3 regions of the Staphylococcus sp. 231237_7MaSpsaltlick genome follow, and region 3 is predicted to be linked to each of the others. Evidence: riboswitches for the same ligand, from Rfam matches in the RefSeq annotation. Region 3 holds a riboswitch; each other region holds the start of a gene.
What was found. Region 3 has a riboswitch for thiamine pyrophosphate ahead of tenA (thiaminase II). Riboswitches for the same ligand answer to the same signal wherever they lie in the genome.
Positions count from the first base shown of each region.

Region 1: linked by a shared signal. The riboswitch ahead of ACF91D_RS05870 (thiamine phosphate synthase) and the one ahead of tenA (thiaminase II) in region 3 are both predicted to bind thiamine pyrophosphate.
Region 2: linked by a shared signal. The riboswitch ahead of ACF91D_RS28705 (3-oxoacyl-ACP reductase) and the one ahead of tenA (thiaminase II) in region 3 are both predicted to bind thiamine pyrophosphate.

Region 1 is NZ_JBICNX010000002.1:601,148-604,409, reverse strand. It holds gene ACF91D_RS05875 (NAD(P)/FAD-dependent oxidoreductase) at 1-941, opposite strand, end outside; gene ACF91D_RS05870 (thiamine phosphate synthase) at 934-1,527, opposite strand; TPP riboswitch at 1,587-1,696, opposite strand; gene xylB (xylulokinase) at 1,833-3,262, opposite strand, start outside.
Region 2 is NZ_JBICNX010000045.1:3,114-6,375, forward strand. It holds gene ACF91D_RS28700 (LLM class flavin-dependent oxidoreductase) at 1-1,199, opposite strand, end outside; gene ACF91D_RS28705 (3-oxoacyl-ACP reductase) at 1,222-1,974, opposite strand; TPP riboswitch at 2,084-2,185, opposite strand; gene rpsP (30S ribosomal protein S16) at 2,405-2,671, shown strand; gene rimM (ribosome maturation factor RimM) at 3,064-3,262, shown strand, end outside.
Region 3 is NZ_JBICNX010000016.1:23,436-26,697, reverse strand. It holds gene ACF91D_RS22290 (single-stranded DNA-binding protein) at 1-138, shown strand, start outside; gene ACF91D_RS22285 (transglycosylase family protein) at 565-1,269, shown strand; TPP riboswitch at 1,521-1,619, shown strand; gene tenA (thiaminase II) at 1,695-2,375, shown strand; gene thiD (bifunctional hydroxymethylpyrimidine kinase/phosphomethylpyrimidine kinase) at 2,377-3,198, shown strand; gene thiM (hydroxyethylthiazole kinase) at 3,191-3,262, shown strand, end outside.

The sequences.
Region 1 (3,262 bases), on a different contig from region 3:
GGCTGTTCGTTTTGACAATAAGGCCGTATACCTGACCATTGGTTTATGATTTTTCCATTTTTCAAATCTGGTATATAGTGCAAAGCTTGTGATTTAAGCCATGATTTACCAGAATTAGACACCCCAACTGAATAATCATTAAAGTAACTTGTTGCACCGATTAAATATCTATTTTTTAATTTTGGAATGACGTAACAACCATTAGTCAGAAACATGGTAATATTCAAGTTTAAATCAGGTTGTTCTACCAATAGCGCTTCTCCTTTTACCCCCATAACCGCTTCACAAGGTAAATATTGCTGTAAAAGTTTTCCTGTCCAAGCGCCTCCTGTGACAATTAACTTTTCAGTATAATAAGCTCCATTTCGTGTCTCCACACGGTACCCATCTTTTATAGATTCAATATGGGTTACAGTTGTTTGGTATATTCTATCTATATGTCTATTTGATAATGACTTCAACAACCCTTTAGTATAGCGGTTTGCATTGATTTGATTATCTTCAGGCATATAAATACCATTTGTATGTTTTGAAGTTATAGCACCGTTGGACATGTGTTGAACATCAGTAGGACTAAGACGTTCTACAGATGCAAAATGTTGTCTTAAAAATTGATATTGCTGTTCAATCTTTTTATTATCATAATGGTTCGTAGCCAATTTTATTAACCCACTATTTAAATACTCAATATCCACGCCAACCTCTTCCAACAAACTATCTCTTAGAGGTTTGAACATCTTTTGAGAAGTTGTTGCCAAACTAAACAAAGCACTATTTTTGGTGAATTCATTTTGCGCGCCTAACATCCCACCTGCTTTATAAGATGCATGCTTACCTGCTTCATCTCTATCTATCACAGCTATATTCGCAAAAGACTGACTTAACCCACGTGCGATTGACATGCCCATGACTCCCGATCCAATAATAATGACATCATACATGTCCATCCCACACTTCCTTCATGTTTATAAGTTTTTCTTTCGAATATTGATTAAAAATAGAAATACCGGCTATTCCTGAAAATCCATTAGGTAAAGAAGATAAAGTATGTTGATTAATACCTCCAATTGCAATAATCGGAATATCAATTTGTAGCGCTTCTTCAACCTCCGACTTTGCTCTAGGTGTTTGCTGAGGTTTAGATGACGTCTCGAATACGTGTCCAAATAATACAAAATCTAGCCCTAAATATTTAGCGTTAGCAATAGTATCTTTATGGTGCGTAGACATACTCACTTGTATATCGGGATAACTAGCTTGTACCTCCTCAATATAAGGGTCACTTTCCCTAAAATGAATTGCCGACAAGTCACATTGTATGATTACGTTGATATCGCTATGAATAATAATCTTATCCTTAGGGAACTCATTTTTTATTAATTCATGAACCCACTGAATGACTTCTTCAGTATTCATTGGCACTCTTATTAATAAGTAATCGATAACGCCTTCGATTTCACAGTAATGCTTAATATGTGATTTAGACAAATCTTGATATGGTGTAATAGCAATAAACAATATTTTCACCCCAAATAAAAAAACGTTACTTTTCCTGGTGGAAAAATAACGTTGTATGATTACATTTATCATAGAAAACGCCACTTTCCTACGCCAGTGCGAACTGGATCAGGTTCTAGGAATCCCTCAGTTATTACTTCGGTCTCAGCCTTTATCAAAGGCGCTTCCAGTGGTTTCTATCTATTAAATTTTCGTTTCATAATGTTTTAGTGATTACTTACAATCTAACTTATAATCATTTACTTTTCAAGTCTCACTTCAACTTTGACAACATGTATCCTAAAGTCAGCTGGCTTAATCGTGCATAATCACGCTTATAGAGACAACTCTAACAACCGTGCTGTTATCGGTCGTGTCTGACGATAGACTTCTTGATATATTTCAAAGTATTTAGCATAGCGTTCATGATGCGCTTCATTCGGCAGAAAAGTTCTATCATAGACGATAAATTGATCAACTACATCTTCTAGGCTTTCATACCAACTCAAACCGACAATAGCTAGCATTGCCGCCCCCATACAAGGCCCTTCTTCATATTTCAATTTACTGACTTTTGCATTAAATATATCTGCTTGCAATTGTAACCAAAAATCATTTTTTGCGCCGCCACCGATTGATGTAATGTGCGTTATGTCCTTCCCTTGTTCACGTAAATGTACCAAAGTTTCATATAATGAATAAGTAATACCTTCAATTACTGATCTCGCTATGTCTGCATTTGTATGTAAAGTGCTTAGCCCGATAAAGCTACCTCTAATTTGCGAATCACCATGTGGTGTACGTTCACTTGATAGGTATGGGGCAAATAACAACCCTTCACTACCAATTGTAGAGTTACTTGCTAAGCTTAAAATTTGGTTAAAAGTTAAACCGGGAAACACATGTTTTTTTAACCAATTCAAACTATCTCCAGCAGCAAGCGTCACGCCCATTACATATGATTTATCTTCTACAACATGATTGAAATAGTGCAAATTATGACGATACGTCTTTCCTTCACCTGATTCACAAGTTAATAACGTACCAGAAGTACCAATACTGCATAATGTATCGTTGGATTTGATAACGCCTGCACCAAGTGCACCACATGCATTATCGCCACCACCAGCAAAAACAGCTACCTCACCTGTTAATCCTAATGATTTAGCTAGGCTGCTTTCTACATATCCAATAAAATCTCCAGATGATACAAGTGAGGGATAAATGTCGTGAATGCGAAATTGTGAGCCGGTTGTCTTTGACCAACTTTTTTGTTTTGGGTCCAATAATAATGTGCTCGAAGCGTCTGAATATTCCATATTTATTTTACCAGTTAGCTTAAACCTCACGTAATCTTTAGGTAATAGGAACGTTGCTATCTTGTTCCAATTATTAGGTTCATTATCTTTTATCCAAAGCAATTTCGTTAATGTAAAACCTTCTAATACTGGGTTTGATAATATATAATCACCAAATTGTTGTTCGATTGTTGTGCATTGAGGAGTCGAACGAGTATCATTCCATAAAATTGCATTTCGAAGCGGTTTATTAGTGCTATCTAATACCACTAAACTATGCATTTGACCAGATAACGATAAGCCTCTAATATAAATGTCGCTTAACGCGCTAGCACTTAATATTTGTCTAATACATGACTTGGTTGCCTCAAACCATTCGTCTGGTTGTTGCTCATTGCACCCAGATTGAAGTTGTATTATATCAAGTCCTTCACTAACTTTAGCTAGCACTTCTCCTTCTTTACTTA
Region 2 (3,262 bases), on a different contig from region 3:
AAACTATTAGGAAACACCGGTGGCATTAAATTAAAACCGTCTGCAACGCCAGCATTAAACCATCTTTCCATTTCGTCAACGATTTGAGTAGGTGTACCTATCAACGTTAAATGTCCGCCACCAGCGCTAAGGTAACCCAATAATTCACGCAGTGTAGGATTTTTATCATTGATAATTTCTAGTACAGTTTGGTAACGACCTTTGGGGCCTGTAAAGTTCTCTACAGGCGGTAAGGGTGGTATAGGTTCGTCTAAATCCCAACTATGACAATCTTGGCGAATAAAGAACTTTAATTGATTTAATGCTGTATCAATAGCTAAGGACTCGTCCAATTGACGTTTTTTGGCGTAAGCTTCAGCATAAGTTTCTCCGACATAGGTAACTAAACCTGGATACACCTTTAAGCTGTTCGTTGGTTTTCCAACCGATGTTAATTTATTATTTAATTTTTGGCGAAATGCTGTAGCTTGCTTTAGGTTCCAAGCGACTGCATAGATAGCATCTGCATACTTAGTTGCCAAGGTGATACCTTGATCTGAGGCACCAGCTTGCATTGCAATGGGTTTGCCTTGAGGACTTCCAGGTGTCGTTAGTGGTCCTTGGACATCGAAATAATGACCTTTAAAATGAATTGGCTGAATTGCATCCGCGTTGATTAAAGTATTTTCTGCTTTATTATGTAAGAAATCTGCCGTTGTCCACGAATCTAACAACAGATTCATTACTTGAGCGAATTCGTCTGCTTTTTCATAGCGTGTATCATGATCTGGTAGACGCTCCATACTGTGGTTTGCTGCTTCTAAATCAGTCATAGATGTTACTAAGTTCCAACCTGCACGTCCGTTATTCATATGATCAATACTTAAGAGTTGTCTAGCTGCTGTATATGGATTAGCAAAGGTACTGGAAATCGTTGCAACTAATCCAACGTATTGCGTAACTTGGGCTATTGCAGCTAAATTGACCAAAGGGTCAAACCAAAATGCGGGCATATCACTTGGTGATTGTGCTGGAAAAGATTGATTATCTGCAAAAAATATCGCATCAAATAATCCACGTTCTGCAATTTGAGCTAATGATTGATAATACGAGATATCTCCTATACGTTCAACACTTGAATTGCTCATACGCCAAGCCGCATGATGATGACCGCATCCATAAATTAATACACCGATGTTAAGTTGACGAGTTTGTGTCATAAGATGATTCATCCTCCATTTCTTAATTCATTGTTAATCCACCATCAACTGTAAAGTTCTGACCAGTTATCCCTTTAGCTTGATCAGAAATGAGGTAGCTTACCATATTTGCTACATCTTGAGGTGATGTGACTTGTCTTAATGGTGTGGTTTGAGCAATAAGATCAAATACTTCTTGTGTCGTCGCTGCACTTGCGTCAGTAGTCTTTAGTAAACCGCCAGATACAACATTTGCATTAATACCAAATTGACCTAATTCAGCGGCGATATTTCGTGTGAATCCTATTAAACCTGCTTTTGCAGTAGTATATTCATGGTAGGGTACGACTGGATTTTGATAAAGATTTGTACCAATCGAAACAATAGTTCCTGTTTCTCTTGAGATAAATTGTTTAACGACTGCTTGAGTCACATTGAAAGCGCCTTTTAACGTGCCGTCGAGTTGTTGTTGATAGTCCTCCCAACTTAAATCTATAAATGCTTTTTGTGCTGTGGGATCAAATTTAAATCCTACGAGCGCATTATTTATGACCGCATCTATTTGCCCAAAATGTTCTGTTGCATGTGCAATCATTTCATCAACTTGGTTTCTATCAGTAATATCTGCTGGTAAAGCGATAGCCTGTGATTCACCAATTTCACGTACGAGTTGTTCAGCTAAATCTTTACTTTTAAAATAATTTATAATTACATTATGACCTTGTGTAGCTAATGTTCGTGCTATCGTTGCACCTAACCCTCTGCTACTACCTGTGATTAAAATTGTTTTAGTCATATATTCACCTCATCATTGATTTATTAAATAAAAAAATACACAACCCTCTCTAGGAAAGTTGTGTATCAAAAAGTATATGAATACGTCAAAAAAGACTATCAGTTTCATTATCATATTGGTAACACTTTCCTACGCTAGTCTTAGCTAGATCAGGTTCGAAGGGTTTGAGTTTAGCTCATCTCAGTTTTAAAAAACACCCCTAGTGCATGCGTTATTTAATTTAACTTCAATGTATAGCTTTTAATAAAGCATGTCAAGTTGTGCAAAAGTTTAAATTTAAATACAAATCAGGTGAAGGACTAAAAGTCACAGTTTAAAAATAGAGATTCAATATTGGTAAAGAAAAAACTCTTTACAAAGTACTGCAGAACTGTTAATATTATTTCTTGTAGAAAATAAAAATATTAAGAACATAAAGGAGAGAATATAAATGGCAGTTAAATTACGTTTAACACGTTTAGGTTCAAAAAGAAATCCATTCTATCGTATTGTAGCAGCTGATGCTCGTGCGCCACGTGACGGTCGTAACATCGAACAAATCGGTACTTACAACCCTAACAATGTAAATGCACCAGAAGTTAAAATCGACGAAGAATTAGCATTAAAATGGTTATCACAAGGTGCAAAACCAACTGATACTGTACGTAACATCTTATCAAGAGAAGGTATCTTGAAAAAATTCGACGAACAAAAATAATAATAAATCGAACGTATTGATTTATTTTGAATATGTTAGAACTAAAAGGTTATAACATAGTCTAGAAGATGATTTTTACTTTTATCTAAAGTAGAAATCATCTTTTTTTATTGGTCAATATTGAATTTGAAAGCTAAACGGTAAATAGGGTGATTTAAGCCGTGATTTCAATCTTAGAAATAACAAACTTATTGCCTGAAAATAGCGGATTGCTAATAAGAAATACTGGATTAGTTGTTCGAGTTACTTGAATAATTTTTATTTATTTTAGTAAATACTACTTCTAAACGATAACGTATTACAGCTATCTCAATCCGTGTTATAATGGATTACGAATTTTATTTAGTTTCATTACCTATGAAGATAGTTGTAATGATGACGGAGGAAAAATAATGAAAGTTGAAATTGGTAAATTTGTAAACACACATGGTGTTAAAGGTGAAATTAAGATTAAATCACATTCAGATTTTACAGATACTCGATTCCAACCTGGAGAATCTGTACTAATTCAAGCTGAGGGTAAAGAAGCAGAAACGTTTAAGATTAGTAGCCACAGAATGCATAAAGGCTTGCATATGCTTAAGTTTGAAG
Region 3 (3,262 bases):
ATTGAAACTATTAAATTTATGTCTCCAAGAAACAAAGATGAAGTTAATGAATTACGTGAAATATTCCCTATAGAGCAAGTTCATAATTCAAATAAAGAAATAACTTTACGAGATAATGATATATACGAAATTGTATAATACTCCCAATTTAAACCTACCTCAAAATTAACCCACCCAAATCTATATACATTAAATCCTACTATCAATTATACTTCTTCAGGCTATCCCTCTTAATGTAAGCGTCATAGAGGGGTAGCTTTTTAAATTTAAAAAGCTTTGAGAGAAGATGGAAAATTGTATAAAACATCTTGATTACACAGAATAATCAGATAAATTACAATATTATTACATATAGTATAACGAGGGTATATTCCAAAAAACTTTCACAGTAGTATTTAAACAGAAAAAAATTAATTTCAAAATATATTTATATGTAATTTAATCGTAAAGAAACTATAGATTTTTTCACTTCACTGTAACCTACAATGGTTTTATGAATGTTATAGTTGTACTTGCAAATTAATCATAAATAACTTATTTACCTTATAGGAGGACTTTTTTACAATGAAAAAAACAGTAATCGCATCAACTTTAGCAGTCGGACTTGGAGTAACAGGCTTTGCAGCAGGAAATTCTGCTGACGCTTCTGAACAAGGTGTCGACAAAGCTCAATTAGCGCAACAAGCACTAACTAATCCAGAATCATTAAATGAAGCACCAGTTCAAGAAGGTGCGTATGATATTAATTTCACATACAATAACAAAGACTTTAACTTTACTTCAGACGGTGAAAACTTCAGCTGGAACTACGGTGATGCTTCAGGTGAAGGGTCAAATACGTCAGTAGAGCAAACTACAAATAATAATGTACAAGAAGAGCAAGCTCAACCAACTCAAGCTGGATCAGAACAACCAGCACAAGAAGCTGCACCTCAACAAGAAACTACACAACAACCACAACAAGAAGCAACTTCACAATCTTCTGCTAGTTCAAACGAATCAAGCTCAAGTGAAGCTTCAGAAGGTTCATCAGGCGTGAATGCACACTTACAACAAATCGCACAACGTGAATCAGGTGGCGATATTCATGCTACAAACCCATCATCAGGTGCTTCAGGTAAATTCCAATTCTTACAAAGCACATGGGATTCAGTAGCACCATCTGAATATCAAGGTCAACCAGCTGCTAATGCACCAGAAGCAGTACAAGACGCTGCAGCTCAAAAATTATATGATGAAGTTGGCGCTTCACAATGGGTTACTGCATAATATAACAGTAATGAAATGAATTTTAATTTTTAGAAGTCCATGACATAAATAAATGTCGTGGGCTTTTTTATCGTTTAGATTATAAGCTGTTGTATTTTATAAAGTTAAAAATAATTGGATTTCCTGTAAGAAATGGATTAATTCAACGAGATTATTTTAGCGAAATAGACTTCAATGTTCACGGCTATATATAAACCATTTTATTGCAATAGCTAGCGTACTTTGATATGTTTTAAATAAATACAATATATAAAATCTACTAGGGGAGCCTTTAGGCTGAGATGATTTAAGTCAGACCCTTACAACCTGATTTGGTTAATACCAACGTAGGAAAGTAGTTTAATTATAGTTAAATTGCTATACCTTTCTATTAATTAACTACATTCCTAGTTGGAATGTAGTTTTTATTTATAGGAGGAAATCATTTGTTATTTTCAGAAGCGTTAAAAAAAGAGTCTCAACATATCATAGATGATATTTATAATGATCCATTTATTCAAGGGATGTTGCAAGGAGATTTACCCATTGATGCAACGAAATTTTACTTGCGTGCTGACGCATCATATCTAAAAGAATTTGCAAATATATATGCATTGCTTATTCCAAAAGTGAATAAACTAGAAGACGTGAAATTTTTAGTGGAACAAATTCAGTTTATTGTTGAAGGTGAAGTAGAAGCACATGAAATATTAGCTGAATATGTTGGAGAAAATTATGATAATATTGTAAGCGAAAAGGTATGGCCACCAAGTGGTGATCATTACATTAAACACATGTATTTTAATGCGTATGCAAAAGAAAATGCCGCATATACAATTGCTGCTATGGCACCTTGTCCATACGTCTATCAAGCGATTGCTCAACGTGCTTTACAGGATAAGCAATTAAATAGAAATTCAATATTAGCAAAATGGTTCGACTTTTATAGTACTGAAATGGATGAACTAGTCGATGTATTTGACAAATTCTTGAATAAACTAACTGAAGCATGTACTGTGGATGAAAAGCATGAAATAAAAATGTGCTTTTTACAGAGTACGATTCATGAACGTAATTTCTTTAATATGTCATATATAGAAGAAGACTGGTTATATGGAGGGGAATAAAATGAAAAAACCAAAAATCGCTTTAACTATCGCAGGTACTGACCCAACTGGCGGTGCGGGCGTTATGGCAGATTTAAAATCTTTTCATGCTTGCGGTGTGTACGGTATGGCCACTGTAACAAGTATTGTAGCCCAAAACACGAAAGGCGTTCAACATATCCATAACTTAGAAACACAATGGTTATCTGAACAACTTAGTAGTGTTTTTGATGATGAGTTACCACATGCAATTAAAACAGGGATGATTGCATCTAAAGATATGATGAAAGTCATCCAAGGGTATTTAGAAAAGTATCCTAATATACCATATGTTATAGATCCAGTTATGCTAGCAAAAAGTGGAGATTCATTGATGGATGACGATGCTAAAAAGGATTTGCAAAATATTTTATTACCTTTTGCTACAGTGGCAACACCTAATTTACCTGAAGCAGAAGAAATCACTGGATTGACCATAGAAGATGAAGCATCTATTTATAAAGCAGGTGAAATTTTTATAAATGAGATTGGTAGTAAAGGTGTTGTGATTAAAGGTGGACATGCTGAAGATTTAGATGTAGCTAAAGACTACTTATTTACCAAAGATAATGTTTATACTTTTGAGGATCCACGTTATGAAACGAAACATACACATGGTACAGGTTGTACATTTTCAGCAGTAATCACTGCCGAACTTGCGAAAGGTAAATCAATTTATGAAGCCGTGAAAAAAGCCAAAGCCTTTATTTCATTAAGTATCAAGTATACACCTGAAATCGGTCAGGGTAGAGGACCAGTAAACCATTTCGCATATATGAAGAAAGTAGGTTTAGATGATGAATAGCTTGAATTTATTAAGAGAAAACAATCCGTTAGTTATTTGTTATACGAATGATGTAGTGAAGAAT